One region of the Achromobacter spanius genome, then DNA from elsewhere that is predicted to be linked to it. Evidence: riboswitches for the same ligand, from Rfam matches in the RefSeq annotation. Region 1 holds a riboswitch; the other holds the start of a gene.
The links. A riboswitch is a leader RNA that binds a small molecule or an ion and turns the genes downstream of it on or off. The one in region 1 is predicted to bind manganese.
Positions count from the first base shown of each region.

Region 1 (10,165 bases):
GATAGCGCCGCCCGCGCCTTGGCCCGGGCCCGCGCATCGCGGTCCACCTTGCGCAGCCGCCCCTTGGCGGACAGGCGCATCAACGTGCCCAGCGCCACCATCAAGCCAATCACCTCGACCAGCGCGGCGGGAATCCACATCGTCAAGCCGCCTATGGTCTGGTCGGTTTGGGCCGACATCGCAATGGCTCGCCCGCACAGTTCAAACAAGGGATAGATATCGCTTTCGGTAAAGGCGATGACCGCGCCCGCCACCATTTGCGGCAGCATGGTCAGCACGGGGGAGATGACACGTCCGCCCGGCGTCATGGCCGCGGGCGGCGCGGGCCGGCGGTCCAGGATCAGGTTCCAGTACATGAAGCCACTGATCACGACTGACCAGTTCATCAGGCGATACAGCCGCCAGTCCAGCATGGAATAGAACTGCACCGACGGAATCAGCCAGATCAGCACCAGGAAGACGAACAGCGCCGGAACGAAGATTTTGTTGGTCAGCACCGCCACCGTGACCCGACCACTGCGCGTGCGCAGGAAATCACGCAGACGGATGCGCCAGGCCATCGGCAGGCCGGCGCGCATGACTTGCCCCGGAAAGGCCGCCATCACCAGCAGCGGGCCCAGGTGGTGCAGCACCAGATGCTGGATGCGATGGATGAAGAACATCCGCTCGGCGTAGTAATCCACCCGGGTGTGCAGCGATAGATACAACAGCACCAGCCCGGCCCAGAACAGGAAGCGGCGCGCCCCGGTCACATGGTGCACACGCTGGCCACGCACGAACAGCACGATCGCCACCACGAAGGAAGCGACCAGCGTGGGAGAGAACTCCCAGGGTATGAGCCATTCAAGACTATCCATGCGGGCCATCCGAAAGACACCGGGGAAGACAAAGGCGGCAACTTGCGCCAACCCGTGCGCTAATTGTAGTAGACCGCGCCGGCCCGTGGTCCGGTGGGCCGGCAAGATCAGAAGTGATGCGAAACGCCCGCTCCGACGCGCGTGGTGTGGGAATGGGCGGGGTCAAACTGCGTATCCAGCGTGTAGTGGGACTCATAGCCGGCAAAGCCGTAGAGCGTCGTGCGCGCGGACAGGGCATAGGTATAGCCCAAGGTCGCCACCTGCGCCTTGCGCGCCGTCATGCCGTTGTCCCATTGCCAGTCGGGCCGCGCCATCGACCACTGCACCAGCACGGCGCCGGGGCCGACGGGCACGCTGGCGCCCAGCAGCCAGGCATTGATGGCCCCGCCCTGCACAAACGGGGCCGGACCCAGCCCCTGGCCCGGCATGTCGGGGTCACCCCCGTTCAGGCCCACATAGCCATTTTTCTGACGCGACCAGGCCAACGAGACCTTGAACACGTCAAAGTCGACTGCCGCGCCCAATTGCACGGCACGGGGCCGCTTGCCACTGCCTGCCGGGGAATCCGCCAGTTGCAACTGGTCCCAGGTGGCCACGGCCAGCAGCGGGCCGCTTTCGAACTTCAAGCCGGCGCTGGCGGCGCGTGGGTTCTGCTGGGTCCGAAAACGATTCTGGTCGTTGGCATCAAAGGAATAGCCGACGCCGATTTGAAAACCGTTCCAGTCCGCCGACGTAACGTTCACCATATTGCTGAACTGGAAGTTGTCCGAGGCCTTGAACGTGGCGCCCATGCCCATGTCCTTCCACGAGGCGATCTCCAAGGCTGAACCATAGATCTGGCCGATGGTGTGTTGGCGCCCGATGCGGACCTCGCCGTAGCGGTCGCTGCCCGCGCCCACCCAGGCCGCGTAGTTGAACAGGCGGCCATCATCTTCCGCCTTGCCGCTGGACGGATCGAAGCCGCTTTCCAGGCGAAAGCGAGTACGCCAGCCGCCGCCCAGATCTTCGGTGCCCGACAGGCCCCACAGCGAATCCGTCAGCCCCCCATTCAAGACGCTGGCCTGGCTGCCTTGGCCGGATACGCGGGTTACCGTCACGCCGGCGTCAACCACGCCGTACAACTGCAGACCAATGTCTTCGACCGCCGCCGCGGCGACCAGCGCCGGCGGCATGCTCAGGCCCGCCATGAGCGCGGTGCAAAATGCTTTTTTCATGCTCTTCTCCTATCAGGGCGGACACCCGCGCCCGCCCTGTCAGATGTGACCCTATCGCGGTCTTATTGCCAGCCGTAGCGGCGTACCCAGATACCCTTGAGCAACTGCGTCAGCACGCAATAGCTCAGCAACACCCCCACCAGCCAAGGGAAGTACGCCCACGGCAAGGCCTGCAACTGGAAGTACTCAGCCAAAGGCGAGAACGGTAGCGCAAGGCCCAGCACCACCACCATCGCCGTCATGCCCAGCAGCGGCCAGGCCGCGCGGCTTTGCAGGAAGGGAATCCGGCGTGTGCGGATCATGTGCACGATCAGCGTTTGCGACAGCAGGCCTTCCACGAACCAGCCCGACTGGAACAAGGTTTGATGCTCGGGCGCGTTGGCCTGGAACACAAACCACATGATGGCGAACATGGCGATGTCGAACAGCGAGCTGATCGGGCCAAAGAACACCATGAAGCGCCCCAGGCCGTCCGCGTCCCATTGCTGTGGCTTCTTCAGCAGTTCCTCGTCGACGTTGTCGAACGGAATTGCAGTTTGCGAAATGTCGTACATCAGGTTTTGTAGCAACAGATGGATGGGCAACATCGGCAGGAACGGCAGGAAGGCGCTGGCCACCAAGACCGAGAACACATTGCCGAAGTTCGAGCTGGCCGTCATCTTCAGGTACTTGAGCATATTGCAGAAGGTCTTGCGGCCTTCGATCACGCCGTCCTCCAGCACCATCAGGCTCTTTTCCAGCAAGATGATGTCGGCGGCTTCCTTCGAGATATCCACCGCCGTATCCACCGAAATGCCCACGTCGGCGGCGCGCAGGGCCGGCGCGTCGTTGATGCCGTCGCCCATGAAGCCCACCGTGTCGCCCTGCGCGCGCAGGCTGCGCACAATGCGCTCTTTGTGCGCGGGCGTCAGCCGGGCGAAGACATTGGCTTCACGCACGGCCACGGCCAGTTGCGCATCGTCCATGGCCTCGATGTCCGCGCCCAGATAGACGCGGCGCACGTCGAAACCGACTTCGCGGCAGACCTTCTGCGTAACCAGTTCCGCGTCTCCCGTCAGCACCTTGACCTCGATGCCAGATGCCTTCAGCGCAGCCAGGGCCGGACCGGTCGATTCTTTTGGCGGATCCAGGAAGGCCATGTAGCCCACCAGCACCAAGTCGGATTCGTCGGCCACGCCATAGGTCAACTGCGTAGGCGGCATCTCCTTGACGCCCACCGCGATCACCCGCAGGCCGTCGCGATTAAGCTCAGCCGTCACCCGCCGGATATCCGCGCGCCGCGCATCCGTCAACGGGAGCACCGCGTCGCCCACGCGCAGCCGCGTGCAGGCCAGCAGCATTTCTTCCAGCGCGCCCTTGCAGATCAGTTCGTGATGATCACGGCCGTTCTCGGTTTCATTGACCACGACCGACATCCGGCGACGCGAAAAGTCGAAAGGAATTTCATCCACTTTGCGGTACCTGGCCGCCAGGTTCAGGCTGCGCTTGAGCTCCGCGTGCTGCAGCACCGCCACGTCCAGCAGATTCTTCAGGCCGGTCTGGTAGTAGCTATTCAGATAGGCATAGGCCAATACGTCGTCGCTGCTGGATCCATAGACGTCGGTATGCCGTTCCAGCACGATGCGGTCTTGCGTCAGCGTGCCGGTCTTGTCGGTACACAGCACGTTCATTGCGCCCAGGTTCTGGATGGCGTCCAGCCGCTTGACCACGACTTTACGGCGCGACATGCGCAAGGCGCCCTTGGCCAGCGTGGCTGTGACAATCATCGGCAGCATTTCAGGCGTCAAGCCCACGGCAATGGCCAGCGCGAACAGCAGCGCCTCCAGCCAATCTCCCTTGGTGAAGCCGTTGATGAGCAAGACGATGGGCGCCATCACCAGCATGAAGCGGATCAGCACCCAACTGACACGGTTGATGCCCTGCTGAAACTGGGTCGGCGCGCGGCTGGCTTGCGTCACCCGGCCGGCCAACTGGCCGAAATAGGTATTGGCGCCCGTGGCGATGACCAAGGCGCTGCCCGAACCGCTGACCACGTTGGTGCCCATGAACGCCATGTTTTCCAGTTCAAGCGCGTTCTGGGTTTCTACGCGCTGGACGGCATGCTTTTCAACCGGTAGCGATTCGCCCGTCAACGCCGCTTGGGCAACGAACAGGTCTTTGGCATTCAGGATCCGGCAGTCGGCGGGAATCATGTCACCCGCGGACAGCAGCACCACATCGCCCGGCACCAGCTCGGCCAGCGGCACTTCCATCTGGTGCGAGCCGGAGTCGTGCAAGGGCGCGCCAAACAATCGCCGACCGTTGCCGGCGGCCGGCGCCTCGGCGTTCACGCGCAGCACGGTGGCGGTGTTCTGCACCATGGCTTTCAGCGCTTCGGCCGCGCGGTTAGACCGTAATTCCTGAGCAAAACGCAGCACGGTGGAAATGACCACCATCGACCCGATGATTGCCACCGCCGTCCACGATTTGTCGTCAGGCTCGGCCATGCGCACATCGGTCAGCCACGACAGACCGGCCAATGCGGTCAGCAGCAGATTGAAAGGGTTGCGATAGGACAGCCACAGATGGGAAACCCAGGAAAGCGGCTTTTCGTGGTCGACCTCGTTGGCGCCGTGTCGTTCGCGCGCCGCTTGCGCCTGAGCTTCCGACAGGCCGCCCCGGCCGCTGGCCAAAAGTGAGAACAAGGCATCCAGCCCCATGCTTGACCGTTCCAGCATCTGGCGGTTGGCCTGCCGCGAGGCCTCGGACGGCGTCGACACGGCGCCGTTTTGGCTGCCCTGTTCAAGAATGGGAGTGCGCCGGAAATGCCGGCTTGCGCGCCGCCGGCTCGCGGCGGACGAAAAAAAAGACTTCAGAAAGAAAAACATCGGAGTGCTCCGGTTCTTGTTTGATTTCTTGTCGGAGACACGGGCGCGCCCACCCTGGGCCAGGCACGCGGACAGCGACGGGCCGCGACTTTCACGCTGAAAGCCGTCAAGCCGCCCCTGATGGGCGTGCGCAGGCACCGGGGCAACGTTGCCGGTGTCCGGATCGCGGTGAAGTCGCGCCGGAGTGCGGAAAACGGAAAGGAGCTAGCTAGGAATCGAGACCGGCGCCTGGGACGCGTCCGTCGTCAAAGACGGGGCCTTGGCCGGGGATTCATTGCTGCGGAGTCCGCCAGAACCGGGATGCTGTCCGGCCGGTCGGCTCAGAAGAGAAGACAGGTCAGACAGTCATGCCGGCGCCACACACAGGGCGCAATCGAGGGTCGGGGTCTAAGGCACTAGGCATGATCTCTCCTGTGGAACGGGTGCCGTTCAAGCGGCCATCGCGGCGGCTTGCGCGCCGAAATGCACGTGGCGAACGGCAGGGTTGGCGCTGAGACGGCGCGCTTGCGACATCAATTCAGCACGCAGTTCGGGCGGGCAATTGACGGTGATGCAAGCTGACGCCATGTTCGGGTCGCGGCCTTGGTCGACCTGCACTTGCGAGACGTCCAGGCCGGCGGCGCTGAAGTCCAGGCAGATCTGCTTGCGCAAGGCGCCCAATTCGTCGCGCGGACAAATGACCGTCAAACGCGACGTGCCGCGACGGCGGCTCAGGGCGGTGGCACGGTCTACGCCAGCGCGGCGTAGGAACAAGTCGAAGAAACGCATAACGACCTCCATTGCAAGATGGGGAGCGGTATCGCGAGTACGCGAGCAGCCGGACGCGGCGCATGGCAACGTGCACAAAAGACGTGCACGAACGCTGACGCTGCGACTAGCGGCGGTTCTGGCGGTTTATGTTGGGGAATTTCCCGGCAAGCCGAAGGCCTGCGCTATTGCCCGGGTAGAAGCCCAGGGCTTGGGATACGCCGCAACCTGTATGACAGGATGCGGCAGATGGAGCTCTGCGTGTTTCCTGTCAGACAGCGATGTCGATGCAAGATCGACTACTTTCGCCGGAATCGGTATTCACGAAGACTGCTCCTGAGATGGATAACGGACGGATTTTACGCGGGTTTCCACTGATGGACAAGGTTTTTGCGGTTTAACGTCACAACGGCGCAAAAAAGATAAAGCGGCGCAAAGCGTGTCAGCCTTGCGCCGCTTTTCCGTCTTTCCGTTCCCGCGTCAGGCGTAGAAGTGCCACACCAAATAGGTCGCGAACAAGGCATAGAAACCGCCCACCGCCGACAACGCGGGCACCGTCATCACCGAGCGGCGGAAACGCAGCCACAGCAGACCGATCGACAACATGGTGAACAGGCCGGCCGCCAGCAGCGGCGCATCCAGCAACCAGGGCGTCATGAAGATCCCCAATGAGCTGGGAATGGTCGCCTGGATCATCATCGCGCCCGAGATATTGCCCAGCGCCAGGCGTTCCTTGCCCTGGCGCACCCAGATCAGCGCATTCATGATTTCGGGCAGCTCCGTGGCGACCGGCGCCAGCAGCAAGGCGGCCACGTGTGGCGACGCACCCATGGCGATGCCCAGCAGCTCGATCTGGTTCACGAACACGTGCGAGGCGCCGGCAATCACGACCAGCGCCAGGATGGTTTGCGTGGCGGCCCAGAACATGGACGGGTCGGTGTCGCTGGGCCGCAGCTTGAGCGGCTCCAGGTCTTCGCAGTCGGCGCGCGCCTCGTCATGGCTGAGTTCGCGCCAGACGTACATGCCGTAAGTGGCCAGAAACAGGATGCCCAGCCAGGGCTTCCACGCAAAGGCCAGCAGACCCAGCCCCACCTTGAAGAGGAAGATGCCCATGAACCAGGCCTGGTCGCGGGCCAACCGGCGTTGGTCCGCGTTAATACAGTTGGCTTTTTCCGGCTGGCCGCCGCGGCGTGCGCGCCACAGGGCAATACCCACCACCGCGTAGGCCAGGGTGGCCAATACCAGCGGGCCGCCCATGGCCGCGCCGACGCCGATGTCTTTCTGTTCAGGGGTGTCGCCGAAGACGACCGCCATGAAAGTCACCGCGCTTTCCGGCAACGCCGTGCCAAAGGCCGCCAGAATCGTGCCGGTGGCGGTGGCGCCCAGGTGGAAGCGGTGTCCGACCCATTCAACGCCGTTGACGAAGAATTCGCAGGCGAAGTAAATCACTGCCGCGGACAGGAAAAACAGAAACAGGGTGAGCAACATAGATACGCAGCCGGACGAGCAGAAACCAATTGGCGCGACGCAACGGCTCGCCCGGCTAGGGTGAACGCTACGCGGCCAAAGGTCTCGCCTGGCTGATCCATGCGGCGGGCGATGCCGCTTGCATGGAAACCGTTAGCGCCATGGAGTTCTAGCAACCGCTACGCGGCCCTGAACCACCAAGTCTGTTGACGCTAACTCCTTTGGGGACAAAGGATGGCTACTCCCCAATGACAGAGCCGCGATTGTAGCAGCGCGAATCGGGCCGTCCAGTGAATCCCGCATGGGCTTCGCGCAATGCACATCCGCTGTTGTTTGCGCGCGATAGCGGGGTAAAGTAAGCCGCATCCACATCTTTCGCGGGGTTCGCGCCCCTGCCCGCCATGAGCCTGCCTCCCGCCGACATCGCCCCGTTCGTCGCCCGCCGCCAACGCCTGATGGAACGGATGCGCGCCGATGGCGGCGGCATCGCCATCCTGCCGACCGCCCCCGAAGCCATCCGCAACCGCGACGCCGAATTCCCGTACCGCCACGACAGCGATTTTTTTTATCTCACCGGCTTTACCGAACCCGGAGCCTGGCTGGTGCTGATCGCGGGCGCCACCGAACGCGCGTTGCTGTTCTGTCGGCCGCGCCATGTGGAACATGAAATCTGGGAAGGCAAGCGCTTCGGTCCCGAGGCGGCGGCCGAGCACTTCGGCTTTGACGATGCGCACCCCATCGATGCGCTGGATGAGTTGATTCCCAGACTGATGCTGGACCATCCCACGCTTTATGCGCCGCTGGCGGGCGAAAAACGTAATGACGGGCGTCTGCACCGCTGGCTGGCCGCCGCGCGCGACGCCGGCCGCGCGGGCCACGCGCCGCCCGCCCGCCAGCAGGACGTCCGCGCCTGGTTGGCGGAAATGCGCCTGGTCAAGGACCCGACCGAAATCGCCACCATGCGGCGCGCCGCCAAGATATCGGCCGGTGCGCACGCGCGCGCCATGCGGGTCGCCCGTCCCGGCATGCACGAATACGAACTGGAAGCGGAACTGCTGTATGAATTCCGCCGCCACGGTGCGCAGGCCGTGGCCTACAACAGCATCGTGGCCGCCGGCGCCAATGCCTGCGTGCTGCACTACCCGGCCGGCGAAGCCGTGCTGCGCGACGGCGACCTGGTCCTGATCGACGCCGGCTGCGAAGTCGACAGCTACGCCAGTGACATCACCCGGACCTTTCCCGTGAACGGACGCTACAGCGGCCCGCAGCGCGCGCTGTATGACCTGACCGTGGCGGCCCAGCAAGCCGCCGCGGCCGCGACCGCGCCCGGACGCACGTTCAACGACGGCCACGAAGCCGCCTTGCGCGTGCTGGCGCAAGGCATGCTGGATTTGAAATTGTTGAAAGGGTCGCTGGATGGCGTGCTGGAGTCCGGCGACTACAGCCGCTTCTACATGCACCGCACCGGCCACTGGCTGGGACTGGACGTTCATGACGCGGGTGATTACCGCCAGCCCGGGCCGGCGCAAGGCGGCGATCGCCCGTGGCGCAAGCTGGAACGCGGCATGATGCTGACGATTGAACCGGGCATCTACGTGCGTCCGGCTGACGACGTGCCGGAAAGCTACTGGAACATCGGTATCCGCACGGAAGACGATGCGCTGGTTACGGATGAAGGCTGTGAACTGATCACGCGCGGCGTGCCGGTGGAAGCCAGCGAGATCGAGGCATTGATGCGCGAATAGGCGCGGGCTACAGCACCAGGCCGTCCAGCCAGCCCATGGCTACCCAGACGTACACCACCACCATGGCGATGGCGAACATCGACACCACCGACCCCACCAGGCACGCCAGCAGCGCCACCAGCACCGGCCCCCAGCCCGTGGACGTGGGCCGGCCATGGGCTGCGTTGTAGCGACGGTCGAATTTCTCGTCGGACATCAGCGAAAAGACAGCGCTTTCAATGAAGCCGTCGATCATCGGAATGAACAACAGGAAGAAGGCGGGGTTGTCGTACCAGACCGGGTAATAGCGGAACGCACAGAACAGGCTGACTGCGGCCAGCAGTGTCACGGCCCAGGCGTATCGGCGGCCCAGATACCACCAGTGCGCGCCCAGCCACCCAAACAGACAAGCCAGCAGCCCCACGGCGACCTTGCCGCGCGGACGTCGGGCGGGGGCGGCGGACAGTGAAGGTGAAAGCTGAACCTGCGTCATGGGGGATCAACCTGGGAATCAACTGTAAAGGGTGAGGCGCGACCGACCGCGCTGGCTGTGCCGGATTGTAGTGGACGGTTAAAATCCCGGCATGACTGCATCCGCCTTCGACATTGCGATTCTTGGCGCTGGCCCCGTGGGCCGCGTGCTGGCCCTGATGCTGGCGCGTGTGGCGCCGGACCCGGCGCGCATCGCCCTGCTCGCCGGCAGCGCGCCGACGCCCGCCGCCTCCGCCGCCGTGCCTGCCGCGGATCCCCGCGTGCTGGCCATGAACCACGGCAGCCGCGTATTGCTGGAATCGTTGCAGGCCTGGCCCGAGCGGTCGGCCGATATCCGCAACATTCATGTGTCGCAGCGTGGGCGCCTGGGCCGCGCCGTTATCCAGAACACGGATTTCGGCGTGCCGCAGTTGGGCAGCGTGGTGGCCTATTCCGGCTTGCACGCCAAGTTGGACGAGCGCGTGGCGGCCTGTGGTGTCACCGTGCTGTCCGGCCCGGCTGCCGTGATCGAACGCCAGGATGCGGACGGCGTGCACATTACGCAAGGGGACCACAGCCTGCTGTGCCGGGTTGCCGTGCAGTCTGACGGCGCGGGCGCCACTGATGTGCGCCGCGACTATGGCCAGCATGCCGTACTGACGACGGCGCACGCCACGCTGCCGCGCCGAGGCTGGGCCTGGGAACGCTTCACTTCCGAAGGCCCGCTGGCCTTGCTGCCTCATCCGCAGACGCCGGACGCCTATTCGGTGGTCTGGTGCAGCGCGCCCGAACGGGCCCGGGAACTGGCCGCGCTGGAC
Region 1 is NZ_CP034689.1:1,247,614-1,257,778, reverse strand. It holds gene ELS24_RS05625 (cytochrome c oxidase assembly protein) at 1-866, opposite strand, end outside; gene ELS24_RS05620 (porin) at 965-2,071, opposite strand; gene mgtA (magnesium-translocating P-type ATPase) at 2,134-4,938, opposite strand; gene ELS24_RS05610 (hypothetical protein) at 5,368-5,706, opposite strand; gene ELS24_RS05605 (sodium:calcium antiporter) at 6,166-7,173, opposite strand; yybP-ykoY riboswitch at 7,253-7,418, opposite strand; gene ELS24_RS05600 (aminopeptidase P N-terminal domain-containing protein) at 7,554-8,897, shown strand; gene ELS24_RS05595 (TM2 domain-containing protein) at 8,905-9,369, opposite strand; gene ELS24_RS05590 (UbiH/UbiF/VisC/COQ6 family ubiquinone biosynthesis hydroxylase) at 9,461-10,165, shown strand, end outside.

Region 2 (10,165 bases), 3.0 Mb from region 1:
GAAGGAGCAGCTTGCGCTGTCGCTGCAAGTCGTCAAAAAACACGGGCTCGGCAGGAAGTAGACGGAGCAACTGCTGTGCGCCGCCCATACACTGCTGATCGGACCATGAACACCAACGCGCATGCGGACAGTCTCCAGGCGGGCAGGCAGGCGGCGCCAGCCCCTGGCACGGATGTTGCGTGGTTACCCCCGACGCGCCCTGCGTTCATGTTGCCGGCCCGCCCGCAGAGGCAGGCTGAACAATAACTACATATGTATTCTCCGCTGGCGAAAAGCGGAATTGGAGATAAGAATGACCGTTTTCAGAAAACCGCTACTGGCTGCGGCGGCCCTGCTGGCCAGCGTGGCGCTGCAAGGGCAAGCGGCGGCCGGCAGCTATCCGGACAAGCCCATACGCCTGATCACCCCCTACGCCGCCGGCGGTCTTTCCGACATCCTGGCCCGCACGTTGGCCCAGGATCTGTCGGAACGTCTGGGCCAATCCGTCATCGTCGAAAACCGCACCGGCGCGGGCGGCATCATAGGCACGGACTTCGTCGCCAAGTCGCGCCCCGACGGCTACACCCTGGCGCTGGCCAGCCAAGGCCTGGCCAGCGTCAACACCACTCTGTACCCGAACCTGCCCTATAACACGCTCAAGGACTTCACGCCGATCTCCCTAATCGCAAAGTTCTCGCTGGTGCTGGTGACGAACCCCGATCAGCCGATCAACACCGTCGCAGACCTCGTCGACCGGGCGAAGAAGAATCCCAGCGCGCTCAACTATGGATCCGCGGGGAATGCCTCGACCGCGCATTTGACGATGGAAATGCTGAAGGACCGCACCGGCATGCCCATCATGCACATCCCGTACAAGGGCGAGTCCCTGGCGTTTACCGAACTGCTGGGCGGCCGCATAGACGCGACATTCGCGACGGTGGGCGGCGCGCTGCCGCTTATCCAGTCGGGCAAGGTCCGCCCCATCGCTGTGGCCGACAACGCGCGCAGCGCCTTGATGCCCGACGTGCCCACGGTCGAGGAATCGGGCGTGAAGGACTTCAACGTGTTCGGCTGGTACGCCATCCTCGCCCCGGCCAATGTGCCGGCGGAGGTGACGGACCGCCTGAGCAAGGCGCTGATGGATATAGGCAGGAGCGAGAAGTTCCGCGAAGCCATGCGCGTGCGCGGCATGGAGGCCGTGGGCAGCTCGCCGGAAGAAACGACCCGGGTGATCCGCGATGAAACGCAACGTTGGGGCGCCATCATCAAGAAGGTAGGCATCACCGCCGACTAGGCGGCTGCGGCATCGTCCCACTGGGCGGCCCGCTACCGGGCCGCCCTGCCGTCAAGCGCTTACAGTCCCAATTCCCGCGCGATCAATTCGCGCTGAATCTGCGAGGTGCCGCCTCCGACGGTCGCGTTGCGGGCATCGCGCCAATGCCGTTGCATCGCGTGATCCGTGGTGTAGGCGTGTCCGCCCAGGATCTGCATCCCCGAGGCGGTGACCCGCTGAAGCATCTCTGAAACGTAGAGCTTGGCCATGCTGGCTTCCTTGCGGCACGACAAGCCATTGTCATAGCGCCAGGCGGCCATCGCGGTCAGCCAGCGGCCGCATTCCACCTCGGTCGCCATGTCGGCCAGCATGTGCGCGATGGCCTGGAACTGGCCGATGGGGCGCCCGAACTGCTTTCTTTCCTGGGCGTAGATCGTGGCGTCGTTCAAGGCGCTGCTGGCGCAGCCCAGATAGTTCGCCGCGAGCGTGATGCGCTCGCGTTCCAGATGGCGTCCGATATATCCCCAGCCTTTGCCTTCCTCTCCCAGCAGATAGCGCGAGGGCACGCGCACGTCGTCGAAGTAGATTTCCGACAGGCCCAACACGCGGCGGCCGATGACGTCCAGACGCCGGATGGTGATGCCCTTGAGATCATTGGGCACCAGGAACAGGGAAATGCCATCGTGCCGCTTGTCGCTCTTCGCGGTCCTGACGGCCAGCACGATGTGGTTGTCGGGCGCATCCGCGCCGCTGGAGAACACCTTCTGGCCGTTGATCAGCCAATCATCGCCGTCGCGCCGCGCGCTCGTGGTCAGCGACGCCGCATCCGACCCGGAACTGGGCTCAGTGAGGCTGAACGATAGCTTGGCCTCGCCTTGCGCCACGCGCGGCAGGAATTCGCGCTTCAACTCCTCTGGCGCCACATCCGCCAGAATCGAGCAGCCCCAGGCCTGTAGCGCAATGCGCGTCGCGAAGTCCACGCTGGGCTTGGCGACCTCTTCGTAGAGGATGATGCAATCAGACATCGGACTGCCCATCCCGCCGTACTCGGCCGGGACTACCATGGAGACAAAACCGGCGTCGACCATAGCCGCATAGACTTCCTCCGGATACGAACCGTCGCGGTCCCACTGCCTAACTTTTTCGGGCGTGCACATTGAATGCACAAGCCGTTCGATCGCCGAACGCAACATGATCTGTTCTTCAGTTTGATTAAAGTCCATCTGCTTGCCTCCGAGATATTCAATTGCACCTCTGACAGTCGAGTGCCTCATGCGCGAGGAGTCTGTACAGGTGTGAAGATAGGAATTGACCAAGTTGCCTTGTATCAGTTTCTTCTGGGGTCTCTGGCGTTACTCAATCTACCGGCTCGTCCGACGCTGACGCGGGAGTATTACAGCAATCAATGGATGCAAAATTCGGGCCAGCGTCCCCGACCGCAACTCTTGCTCATTTGAGCTCATGGCACTGTCCGTGCGATGAGCACAAATGAGTGGCCCGAGTACACATTTTTGTGTCTCTAGATTCCTGTTCGCGCCTCTCACTTCAATCCTTATATGAGCGCTTCCGTCCGCCTGATCTCCTGAAGTGACTATTATTGATGGAGGCAATTGGCTGTGTAGACGAGCCCCTCCGGCGCTCTCCTGCGGCAAATGAAAAGTTTCGTCTCCTAAAAATTTCGCCTGGCGACTTCTTCAATCCGTCAGAGGGGTGGGATGACGCCGACAAGCCTTCCCCCGTTGAGCGGTGATCCCGGCCGTCCGTCGGCACCTGCTCAATGAGGTCAGGCTGGATCAGGAATACCCTCATGTCCAAGGCGGTGTCGATTAATTACCCCTCTAGAAACGCGATGCAGGCAGAAGTAGAATTTTTTCGATTGGCGCCGGTGCTTTGCGCTGGCGTCAATGGCGCCCCCCGTCCGGCAGTCGGATTGTCATCTCCTGCATCGGCGGAGTCGACTGGATGGCTGTGCAGTACGCCAAGGCGATAAGCCTGAGCGTTGTAGCCGTGGATGCGGACGACGCCAAGCTCGACTTGGGCCGCGCGAGGGCGCCAAGGCCACCATCAACTCCCTGACCACCGATCCGGTCTCCGCGGTGTCGCCGAGACGTTCGAACGAGCGCTGGGCATGGTGCGGCGCACCGACGTGGCGCTCCCCCCCACGGAGCGACGCTATTCGAGGCGTTCAAGGCCGCGGGCCTGAACCAAAACCGCCAGCGCAGTGCCTGAACGCGGCCCGTCAAGACGATTTCGAAGTTTGCGGGGTACGCTAGCCGCGAGCATCAGTCGCGTTTGGGGTCGAATAATGCGGCCTTGCTGGCCGGCAAGAACCCGGCTGACCAGGCGTATCCCGCCTACTGGGCGAAGCGTCCTTCGGCATCCTGCGGATCGGAGGGCACGACAACCACAGTTCGTTCGGACTACGGCGCTGGCGCTGATTGGAGCGACCTGACGATTCCCCCCGATAGGCACAGAGTCCCTACGAACCTGCCCATCCCCCGGCGGCGCGTCACCGAACGTCCGGCCCGAAAGATATGCGTGAGCTCGCGCAACTGGATCGAATGCAGGAATCCCCGAGAGAGATTCGATGACCCGCCCCGACAAGTCAATGTCCTCCGCACGAGAGGCAAGCAGGGTCAACGCCGTGAATAATAGCGCCAGGTGGGACGGCAACACGCTGGTCTCCGACAGCGTGTCTCTGAATTTCCACCTTCAACGCCCACAGCGAGACAGCCCCGAAGTCGTTCACCTTGGGTAATGCCTGGAGAAGCGCGCAACACTGCATCATTCCGGCCGATGCCATCTTCGAGCCTGACTGGCGCTTAGGCACGGCCGCCGCGACCCGCTTCACCCGGACGGCACACCCATCGGCATTGCACGTTTGTCGCACCGGTACCGCGATCCCGCCGGGCAATGACAGGAAAGCTACACCAAGCTGACCATCAAAGCGGGCAAGGACCCGCTTTTCCGTGAATACCACCAGCCCGGCAAAGAAAAGCGCATGGTTGTCATCCTGCCTGAGGGCGCTTACCGCGATTGGTTTACCGCGCCTGTCGACGAATGCGGGGATTTCCTGGTGCCCATTCCAAGCGACAAGCTGGTGGCCACACCCGTGCCCTAAGTCGGCCGCATCGTATCAATAGCAGCAGCCACCGGCTGCATGCGAGGCTGAGCGGCGCGTCATCCAGAACTTGACACTCGAAATCGGTCTTCCGGACGTCATATCCGGCTGTAAGCCAAGGTCGGAAGCCGCCGACGATGGGGTCCGTTTTCGGCCATAAGCTGAAATCCAGCCGAGGGACGTCCGAGGTTAAACCGGGTGCACTTTAGAAGAGGAACTACCGGAAGCGCTCTCCGAGCGCGAATTCAACTGCCGCGTCGACATGGATCGAAACCGAATCGAAACCCGGCAATGCGTTGAAATGCTTGCTCCGCACGCGCAGATCGTTTGCCTCGCCGACCTCGAAGAACAAACCTTCGATTATGCGGAGCAGCCACACGTTCGAAACCTGGTTCAACCAGGAATTCAAACCCCAGTCGTAGATAAGAATGTAATTTATCCCTTGCGCCGCGCTGTTAGGTAGCAGTGAGGTGCTCGTAGAGAATCGTGGCGCCTACCATGATCAGCACGAGCCCCCCCACCAGCTCGGCGCGTTTACCTATGAGCGAGCCTAGCGCCCGGCCAGCCATGACACCGACGGTGACCATGACAAACGTACAGAAGCCGATGACGAGCGAAACCGCGATAATGTTGACGTCAATGAACGCAAGTCCTACACCCACCGCCATGGCATCGATGCTTGTGGCCAGACCCGTAAGCGCAATCGCGGCGATTTTCTTCTCTTTGCTTGATACCGGCGCCGCCTCTTCCCCCTCATCCGGCTGACTCGCTTTGTAGATCATATGCGCGCCTAATCCAATCAGGAGCACGAAAGCCAACCAGTGATCGTAGGCTTCAATAAGATTTGACGCCACAGAGCCAAGCAACCACCCAACGGCAGGGGTGATAGCTTCCACCACGCCGAAAATAAGGCCGATCTTAAGCGCCTCGAAGAGGCGGGGTTTGTACATGGCGGCGCCGCGCGCGAGGGCGGCGGCAAATGCGTCGGTGGACATGGCCAAGCCGAGCATGAAGACAGAGATGGGATTCATGGTAAGAAGTCGGCCGGGCATTGTGGGACACGACGAACATCGTCCGCGCCCGGCCTGGGCTGTCGGAAGATGCTCGTTGGTCTCGCCTACGCTGGGTTGCCTTCGCCACGGCCGTGGGGGCCGAGCTTGTTGACGAAAGCTTCTTCCAGGCAATCTGGAAGCCGGCTACTCCCCAAAGAGGATCGCTATTGTAGCGGCGCCGCCCACGATTGCCAAATTGGCGGCCGCCACTACGACAGCAATCCAAGCACAACAGTCGTTGGTTAGAGCACATCCGAACTTCCGCTTTGGGTCGGTCGGAAGCCGCCGTTCGGCGACGGCCGGGCCTATCCGTGATTTTGTGTGCGGGGCATATCATGAGGACTAAAGATCATGGATATGCCGATGAAGAAGAAACGCACGGCAGCCGCTCAGGCAGCGGCCCGTGGGCGGCTGCCTGAAGTGCCGGCCGAGTTGCTGGACCATCTGGTCAAGGGACCGATGACGCCCAGCGAGGTTCAAGACCTGTTCCCGCGCACGACGGTGCAGACCTGCATTGTGCATCTGATCCGCAACAGCCTGGATTACGCGTGTTGGAAGGATCGCAAGGCCGTGGCGGCCGAGCAGGGGCTGCAAACATTCGCCGATGGGCCCTGGGGGATCAAGTACCCAACGATCGTCGCGGCCTGGCAGCGGGCCTGGGAGAACGTCACGCCGTTCGTCGTCTTCCCGCCGGACATCAGGCGCGTGATCTATACGACGGATGAAAACGACAAGCCCCAACGCGATTTTTTTATGAAATCCGTGTCCCCGGCCATAACAGTGGGGCGTCGCGCCCCTTGGGGCGCGCCTCCTTCCATCTTGAGAACAGCCGTTGATAGGTACGTTCAGCCTGCGCAGCGACGGCCCGTTCTTCAGGCCGATTGCCACCGTGGTGTTTACGCCGGTGATGGTCAGCAGACTGCGCAGTCGTTCGTCACTGATACTGACCTGCGCCAAGGCCCGGTCCACCTCTCGCAGATCTTCACCAAGGCGGTCCAGTTCCCGCAGGCGTTGCTCGACGCCCAAGCGCTCATCCATTGGCAGAGGCTGCGCGCCGAGCCACACCCGTCCCTTCTCGCCAAACAGGTGCGTAGCAGAACACCGCGCGATCAGATGCACAGCCAGCACCGCATGGACTCCGTTCTTGAGCCTCGTGCGTTGCCGAACGAGTTGTGCCCGGCGCGAGACCTGTCGGCGTAGAGCCAGCGTGTTCTCGTCGGGCATCCAGACTTCGGGCAGGAAATGGCTCGCGTACAGTTGTGCGAGCACCGCCGCGTCAATCTTGTCTGTCTTGACGCGAGCCTCGGCGATGAGCCGTACCTGTAGCGGGTTCGCAATCGCCACGCGCGCCACATGCGGGCGAAGCACATTGACGATGGCAGCGATGTTGCCCGTCGCCTCGAGCACCACATGATCGCTCTTGTGCAACTTCGCGGCAAAGCGTTCTAGTTCATCTCGTCTCAGCCCGGCACGGCCACCTGCACGCAGTACGCCGTCCTCCAGGTACGCAATCTCAGCGACGGAGCGAGAAACATCTAACCCTACGATTCGCATAACCGTTCTCCCATTCGAATGAATGTAGGGAGCCGGTGGGACAGCACGACAACTACGGATTCGCGCTCGCAGCGCAACTGGGCGGGTCGCAGGGGCGGCCAACTACTAACACGAGCTCGCGGCTCATCGTATAAGAACGGCCTGACCACCCGAAGTGCTCCCCAGTGCCCCGTGTCCCGAATGGTCACATCCATACGCCGGAACTGCGCGGCGCGGAACGGTGGGGCGCTGGCTATATCATGCCGGTTACCAACGCCATCGAGAGCTTGAACATGCAATTGCGAAAGATCATCAAAGACGCGCGGTCACTTCCCCACCGACGAGGCCGCCATCAAGCTCCTATGGTTGGCGCTACGCAACGTGCTGGCCAAGTCCGTGAGGGCGACCTTCGACTGGAAAGCCGCCATGAACCGGTTTGCTATCCTGTTCGGCGAACGGTTTGCTGCGGCGCGGGGATAACAACTTTTAAAACGCCTCGCCCACAGAAATACGGACAGGCTCCCAACCGCGCCCCTACAACTTTCACCCAATGCTGAGCCCCCGTCCGCGCCCAAGGGCCGCGTCCCCCAGTCACCGCCTCCTTCTTCGATTGAACGGCGGATTGGTGGCGACTGCCTTCACCACCGCCCCTCCCGCCAATCACAGGTGAGATTGCTCCCCTGCCGACGCAGGCCCGCCACAGCGGTCAAACGGTAGACACTCGGCAAACACCACGGCCACGACTCCAACCGGAGTCGTGCTGGCCGGAACGGTGACGCAGCCGCAAGTCAAATGTCCACGCTATGTACGTCAAGGCCGTAGGGCATCTACCAGTATCCTTTTCATTAGCGATCTAAGTATTCTGATTGAAGCCCGCAAAGACGGGCCGCCCTTTCCGTGGCTCACGATCAGGAGACATCCCCATGTGCCCGCCCAGCGCCCGGCCTCCCTAGCTTCTGTCCATCTTCAAGATCCGTCGCCTCGGATCGACCATCGTGAGCCCTCAGCGCTCCAGGAGCACAAGTATCCCGACCTGCCCCGAAAAGGAATGGCAAGGGACGAGCTCGTCTTTCAAAGAGGAAGCTTGATGAACTCTGATTTACCCAATGCTGCGCATGAAGTACCAGGCCTGAACGCATCGATGCCTTCAAATCTCGATCTCTATTACGGGGGATCGTGGCATCGCCCAGCGCACGCGCGCTACTCCGTTATCCGTAATCCCGCCACAGGGGGGAAGATCTGTGACGTCGCGCAAGGGTCGACCGCGGATGTAGAGAGCGCCATTACCGCAGCGCAAGCCGGTTTCCTGGCGTGGAAGGCCATCCGCCCCCTGGAACGCGCCAAGTCGATTCGCGCCTTTGCCCAACGTCTTCGAGAGAACGCCAAGGAACTCGCGCTGATAGACGCGGCGACCGGGGGAAATCCGTGGCGCGACCTGGTCATGGACGTGGAAATTGCCGCATCGCAACTTGACTTCTTTGCAGGGCTGGTAACGGAGATGAAGGGGCATTCCGTGCCCATGGGGCCAGGCGATTTTTCGTTCTCGGTGCGCGAGCCCTTGGGCATCGTTGCCCGCATCATTCCCTTCAATCACCCCCTCATGTTCTCCGCCGGCAAGGCAGCCGCCCCGCTCGCTGCCGGCAATTCGCTGATCATCAAGCCGCCGGAGCAGGCGCCCGTTTCTGCGCTGCGACTCGCGGAGCTGTCCGAGGGCCTGTTTCCCGCCGGCGTATTCAATGTGATACCTGGCGGAAAGGAAGTGGGTGCGGAATTGGCGTCGGATCCGCGCGTTTCCGCTGTTGCGGTCATAGGGAGCGTTGCAACGGGAATCGCCGTCGGTCGAGCCGCCGCCGAGACCGTCAAGCCCGTACTGCTGGAGCTCGGGGGAAAGAATGCGTTGATCGCATATCCCGACGTCGACCCTGCCACGGTCGCAGCCGCGGTCGTCGCAGGGATGAATTTTTCCTGGTGCGGGCAATCCTGCGGCTCGACGAGCCGAGCGTTCATTCACGCCGACATCTACGACGAAGTAAACCGGCTACTCATCGACCACTGCCAGGCGCTTGTCCCCGGCATCCCGACGGATCCTGCCACCACCATGGGCTGCATCATCAGCCGCGCGCAGTACGACAGCATTCGCCAGTACATCGAGCTTGGGAAACAGGAAGGAGCGCGTCTGCTGTGTGGCGGCAAGCCGCCCACGGACCCGCGGCTCCAAGGCGGCTTCTTCCTGGAGCCCACCGTGTTCGTGGACGTCAAGCAGCACATGCGCATCGCGTCCGAAGAAATCTTCGGCCCGGTTCTTTCGGTGCTCAAGTGGGAAGACGAGGGCGCAATGCTGCAAGACGTGAACGCCCTGCCCGTTGGCCTCACCTGCTCAATCTGGACCCATGACCTGCGGCACGCCCAGCACTGCATCGCCAATGTCGAGGCTGGCTACGTGTGGGTGAACGAAACGTCGAAGCACTTCCTTGGCACCCCGTTTGGCGGTCACAAGCAGTCCGGCCTGGGACGCGAGGAATGCCTTGAAGAACTTCTGAGCTTCTCCAAGGAGAAGAACGTCTACCTGAAGGCGGTGCCCAGCCATCGCACCGCGTAACCCCTGGAGTGTCGATGAAAACCCCTGAAGAATCCAGAAGCCGGCCCGTAGCCCCTATCGTTAACAGCGCCGATGACTGGCGAGCCGAAATGCTGCAGCTTGCCCAGAAAAAAACGCCGAGCTTCTTCCATCTGACCGCCCCGCTTCCCTCCTCGGGCCGTACCAATCAGGTGCTCGGCGCCACTGACATGCTGAGCGTCGTCCTCAAGACGTACGCCGAGGGTGGCGAGAACGAACTGCACGCCCATCCCAACGAAGACCACGTGTTTGTGGTGCTGCAAGGAGGTGCGCGGTTCGAAGGACCCGCTGGAGAAGTGCACGAGGCGCGGCGTTACGACTGCGTCTTGCTACCCGCCGGGAGCTTTTACAAATTCCAGGCGTTCGACGATGAAGCGTTGGTCCTGCTTCGAATCGGCGCGGCCGTTTCGCCGGGCGCGGACGTCCTGCAGCGTGTTGGAATGGACGGCCGTCCTTTCGATGGCTATTCGGCAGAGAACAACGAGATTCCACCAACCTTTATGGCAGGGCGGTACTTCGCCTGATTGGTGCAGACCGAAAAAACATAAAGGCTCCATGCGAGCCGAGGAGGAAGACATGAAAATCACTAT
Region 2 is NZ_CP034689.1:4,974,793-4,984,957, forward strand. It holds gene ELS24_RS22770 (Bug family tripartite tricarboxylate transporter substrate binding protein) at 1-61, shown strand, start outside; gene ELS24_RS22775 (Bug family tripartite tricarboxylate transporter substrate binding protein) at 293-1,273, shown strand; gene ELS24_RS22780 (acyl-CoA dehydrogenase family protein) at 1,333-2,475, opposite strand; gene ELS24_RS22790 (hypothetical protein) at 4,591-4,770, opposite strand; gene ELS24_RS22795 (manganese efflux pump MntP family protein) at 4,829-5,404, opposite strand; yybP-ykoY riboswitch at 5,420-5,590, opposite strand; partial or broken gene ELS24_RS22800 (transposase) at 5,891-6,148, shown strand; partial or broken gene ELS24_RS31770 (IS110 family transposase) at 6,299-6,979, opposite strand; partial or broken gene ELS24_RS22810 (transposase) at 7,216-7,438, shown strand; gene ELS24_RS22815 (aldehyde dehydrogenase family protein) at 8,046-9,557, shown strand; gene ELS24_RS22820 (cupin domain-containing protein) at 9,572-10,099, shown strand; gene ELS24_RS22825 (tripartite tricarboxylate transporter substrate binding protein) at 10,152-10,165, shown strand, end outside.
Region 2: another riboswitch for manganese. It lies ahead of ELS24_RS22795 (manganese efflux pump MntP family protein); the one in region 1 lies ahead of ELS24_RS05605 (sodium:calcium antiporter).